DNA from 2 places in the Streptomyces marincola genome. Region 2 is predicted to be linked to the other one. Evidence: riboswitches for the same ligand, from Rfam matches in the RefSeq annotation. Region 2 holds a riboswitch; the other holds the start of a gene.
The links. A riboswitch is a leader RNA that binds a small molecule or an ion and turns the genes downstream of it on or off. The one in region 2 is predicted to bind S-adenosylmethionine.

Region 1: it holds a riboswitch for S-adenosylmethionine, as region 2 does, so the genes downstream of both, LC193_RS02860 (aminotransferase class V-fold PLP-dependent enzyme) here and thrC (threonine synthase) in region 2, are expected to answer to the same signal.

What each region holds. Positions count from the first base shown of each region.
Region 1 is NZ_CP084541.1:686,652-688,846, forward strand. It holds gene LC193_RS02850 (alpha/beta fold hydrolase) at 1-453, shown strand, start outside; gene LC193_RS02855 (hypothetical protein) at 507-842, opposite strand; SAM riboswitch class IV at 1,033-1,152, shown strand; gene LC193_RS02860 (aminotransferase class V-fold PLP-dependent enzyme) at 1,170-2,195, shown strand, end outside.
Region 2 is NZ_CP084541.1:2,982,069-2,984,263, reverse strand. It holds gene LC193_RS12695 (glucosyl-3-phosphoglycerate synthase) at 1-937, opposite strand, end outside; SAM riboswitch class I at 1,163-1,302, shown strand; gene thrC (threonine synthase) at 1,319-2,195, shown strand, end outside.

The DNA.
Region 1 (2,195 bases), 2.3 Mb from region 2:
GCCACGCACCAGCGCACGGTCGAACTGCTCGCGGCGGGCAGGACGGTGGAGTTCACCGAGGTGATGGTGTCGCTGCTGGCTCCGCGGACCCGCGCGGGCGTCGCGGACGGGCGCAACGACGCGCTCACGGAGATGCTGCGCGCGCAGTTCGGCGGGCTGACGGCCGAGGCCGCCGCCCGGTACGCGGAGAACTCGGCGCGGGTGCTCGCCCATCCGCGGCTGCGCTCCGGTGGGCACCACGTGCCGACGCTGGTGCTCGCGGGCGAACTCGACCTGTGCACACCGCCCGAGACGGGGCAGCGGGTGGCCGACATGCTGCCGGACGCCGTGTTCATGACGGTGCCGGACGCGGGCCACCTGATGTGGCTGGAGCGCCCGCTTGAGTTCGTCCGGCTGCTCGACGACTTCTTCTCCGGGCGCCCCGTGGGCGAACTGGCCTGCGCCGCCAGGTGATCCGGGCGGCGCGCCGGACCGCCCCCCGCGGCGGGGGGCGGCCCGGACGGGCTTCAGGCCGCCCTGGACGGGAAGAACTTGACGCTGCCCGCGCCCTGGGTCTCGAAGCCCTTGCCCGACTGGATGTCACGCGGCAGCGCGTAGGTGCAGGAGCCGTCGCCGTACAGGCGGGCGGTGAACACCGTCGCGTTGAAGCCGCCGATCGCGGGCTCCTCCGGGTCGCCGAGCGGGTAGCACAGGTAGGGCTCCGGCAGGTCGACCGTGCCCTGGTTGCCGCCGACCGTGTGGAACCTCAACTCCCCGGTCTGTGCCTGCGCGGTGCCGCCGGGCCCCGTGACGGCGATGAGGGCGGCGGCGGCCAGGGCGCCCGCGACGTGTCGAATACGCATGGTGTCCTCTCGGGTGGACAGCGCTGCCCCGGGGCAGCGGCTGCGGCGTGGCGCTCCCATCGGCGCCACTGATCACCGCCCTCGCTACCCGGGCCAACAGCCGCCATGCGGCGGGTACTTCGTTCGTGTGGTTCATGTCGCACGACCGAGTGAGGCGCGCGGCACGGCCGTGTGGCACAATCACCCGCAAGGTCACGAGTGACAGCACGCATGGACCCCGGTCCGCTGTCCGGCAACCCTCCTTCCGTGGCGGGGTGCTCCCGGGTGATGACCGGGCCGCGGGCAGCAAGGTCCGCGGCAAGCGCGGATTGTGGGAGCTGTTGCGCCATGACCACTGTGTCCTCCGGTCGTTCCTCGCTGTGCTCCGGGCCGCCGGGACCCGTCGGCCCGGTCCTGCCCGTGCTCGGCGAGGGCGTGCGGGTCCCGCTGACCACCGGCGGAGAGGTGGAGTACGCGGCGCTCGACTACGCGGCGAGCGCCCCCGCCCTGCGCTCGGTCTGGGCGGACGTGGCGGAGTTCGCGCCGCTGTACGCCAGCGTGCACCGGGGCGCGGGACACCTGTCGCAGCGCGCCACGGACCTGTTCGAACGCAGCCGGGCCGAGGTGGCCGCGTTCCTCGGCTGCCGCGCGGCGGACCGGGTGGTGTTCACCCGGTCCACGACCGACTCGCTGAACCTGCTGGCCGCCGCGCTGCCCGCCGGCACGCGGGTGTTCGTGTTCGAGACGGAGCACCACGCGGCGCTGCTGCCGTGGCGCCGCCACCAGGTCACGTTCCTGGCCGCGCCGCGCTCGCCGGACGCGGCGGTGCGCACGGCCGGGGATGCGTTGGCCTCGGCCCCCGCGGGGGTGCCGAAACTGCTGTGCGTCACCGGGGCGTCGAACGTGACCGGGGAGCTGTGGCCGGTGCGTGAACTCGCGGCCGTGGCGCACCGGCACGGGGCGCGCGTCGTGCTGGACGCGGCGCAGCTCGTGCCCCACCGCCCGGTGGACGTCGCCGCCCTGGGCGTCGACTGGGTGGCGTTCTCCGGGCACAAGCTGTACGCGCCGTTCGGCACCGGGGTGCTGGCCGGGCGCGCCGACTGGCTGGACGAGGCGGAACCGTACCTCGCGGGCGGCGGCGCGACCCGGGTGGTCGCGCGCGGCACGGCGGGCGGCGTCGAGGTGGAGTGGGCGCGGGGCGCGGCGCGGCACGAGGCCGGCTCGCCCAACGTGATCGGCGTCCGCGCCGTGGCCTCCGCGTGCGGCGCCCTGGCGGGGGCCGGGTACGAGGCGCTGGCCGGGCACGAGGAGCGGCTGCTCGGGGTGCTGCGCGAGGGCCTGGCCGGGGTGCCCGCGGTGCGGGAGCTCTCGCTG
Region 2 (2,195 bases):
GGATGGTGGCCATCGGGGGGCGCTCCTCTGCGTTGATCGGGTGAGTCAGGGCCCGGAAACCGCCCTCGTCGGTGCGTTCGAACTGCGTCAGGCCGAGGCGGATCGGCATCACCGTGCCCGGCAGGCGGCTCTGCGCGGTGCGCATGATGGCCGTGGCCATGCGGCCGAGCGCCTGGCCGTCCTGGTGCCGGTGCTTGCGCACGCCCACGTCGACCTGGCCGAGGGCGTCGAGGCCCGCCAGGTTCAGCGTGTCGATGAGCATGCCCAGCTCCACGCCGTACCCGACGGGGAACGGCAGCTGCTCAAGCAGCGAGCGCCGCGCCGCGTACTCGCCGCCGAGCGGCTGGACCACGCCGGCCAGCAGGGGCCAGTGCAGGTTGAGCAGGGGGCGGGCGACCAGTTCGGTGACGCGACCGCCCTCGCGGGCGCCCGAGGGGTTGTCGCCGAGCGGGCGGTCGTACATCGCCTTGACCATCTGGACGCCGGGCTCGGTGAGCAGCGGCCCGAGGATGCCGGAGACGAACCGCGAGTCGAAGTCCCGCAGGTCCGCGTCGACGAAACAGACGATCTCGCCGCTCGTGGCCAGCAGGGACCGCCACAGCACCTCGCCCTTGCCGGGGACGGCCGGGACGCGCGGGAGTATCTCGTCGCGGTGCACGACCTTGGCCCCGGCCGCCGCGGCGACCTCCGAGGTCCGGTCGGTGGACCCCGAGTCCACCACCATCAGCTCGTCGATCAGTGGCAGGTCGTCCATCAGGTCGCGCCGCAGCGTCTCGACGATCGTCCCGACGGTCGCTTCCTCGTTCAGTGCGGGGAGTACCACGCTGACACTCCCCGCCGCGCCTGCTGCCCGCTTCGCGTGCAACAGCTGCGCCGGTGAGCGGTCAGCGGCGTCCCAGGACCGGCGGGCCAGCCACTCCTCTGCCTCTTCCAGCACGAATGTCGCTCCTGTCGCGTTCGGCCACATTTAACCTGTATGGCCGTATCTGCCCCTTACTGGCGGGGTCCGAACCCGCTGGGGCAGGTTTCTTGAGCTTTCTCGTGGTCTCCCGCGTGTCTCGCGGATCGGACGGCCCGGGCCATTGTCGGGGACGTCCGTTACAGTCTCGGACAGCGCAGGTGTCCTCCGCATATCGGGACCCTGATGCCGACAACTGCACACCGCTCATCCAGAGGGGCAGAGGGAACGGCCCGTAGAAGCCCCGGCAACCCTTCCGCCGGTCTCGTGACGTACACGAGGTCACCGGTGGGGAAGGTGCCAATTCCGTCCCGCGGCGAGATACGTCGCGGGGAAGATGAGGAGAAGGGCCTCGTACCCATGTCCGTGCCGACAGCATCCGGTCCCGCACACAGCGCCACCGGCAGCCACGCGACCGACACCGCACCCCGCGACCACACCCCCGCAGCCGAGAACGGCGCCCCCGCCGTCGATCTCGGCCCCGCCGCCGCGCTCTCCTGCCGCGAGTGCGGGGAGCGCTTCCCGCTCACCCCGGCGTTCGCCTGTACGTCCTGTTTCGGACCCCTGGAGATCGCCTACGACCTGCCGCTCGGCGACCCCGAGGCGCTCCGCCGCCGGATCGAGTCCGGCCCCGCGAGCATCTGGCGCTACGCGCCGCTGCTGCCGGTGCCCGCCGACGTCGCGGACAAGCCCAACCTGAACCCGGGCTGGACCCAGCTGATCAAGGCCGACCGGCTCGCCGCCGAGCTGGGCGTCACCGGCGGCCTGTACCTCAAGGACGACTCGGGGAACCCGACGCACTCCTTCAAGGACCGGGTCGTCGCGAACGCCGTCGAGGCCGCCCGCGCCTTCGGCTTCACCACGCTCTCCTGCTCCTCGACGGGCAACCTGGCCGGCGCCGTGGGCGCCGCCGCCGCCCGCGCCGGGCTGCGCTCGTGCGTCTTCATCCCGCACGACCTGGAGCAGGGCAAGGTCGTGATGGCCTCCGTCTACGGCGGGGACGTCGTCGGGATCGAGGGCACCTACGACGAGGTGAACCGTTTCTGTAGCGAACTGATCGGCGACCCGGCGGGCGAGGGCTGGGGGTTCGTGAACGTGAACCTGCGCCCCTACTACGCCGAGGGCTCCAAGACCCTCGCGTACGAGATCTGCGAGCAGCTCGGCTGGCGGCTGCCCGACCAGCTCGTCGTCCCGATCGCCTCGGGTTCGCAGCTCACCAAGATCGACAAGGGCCTCA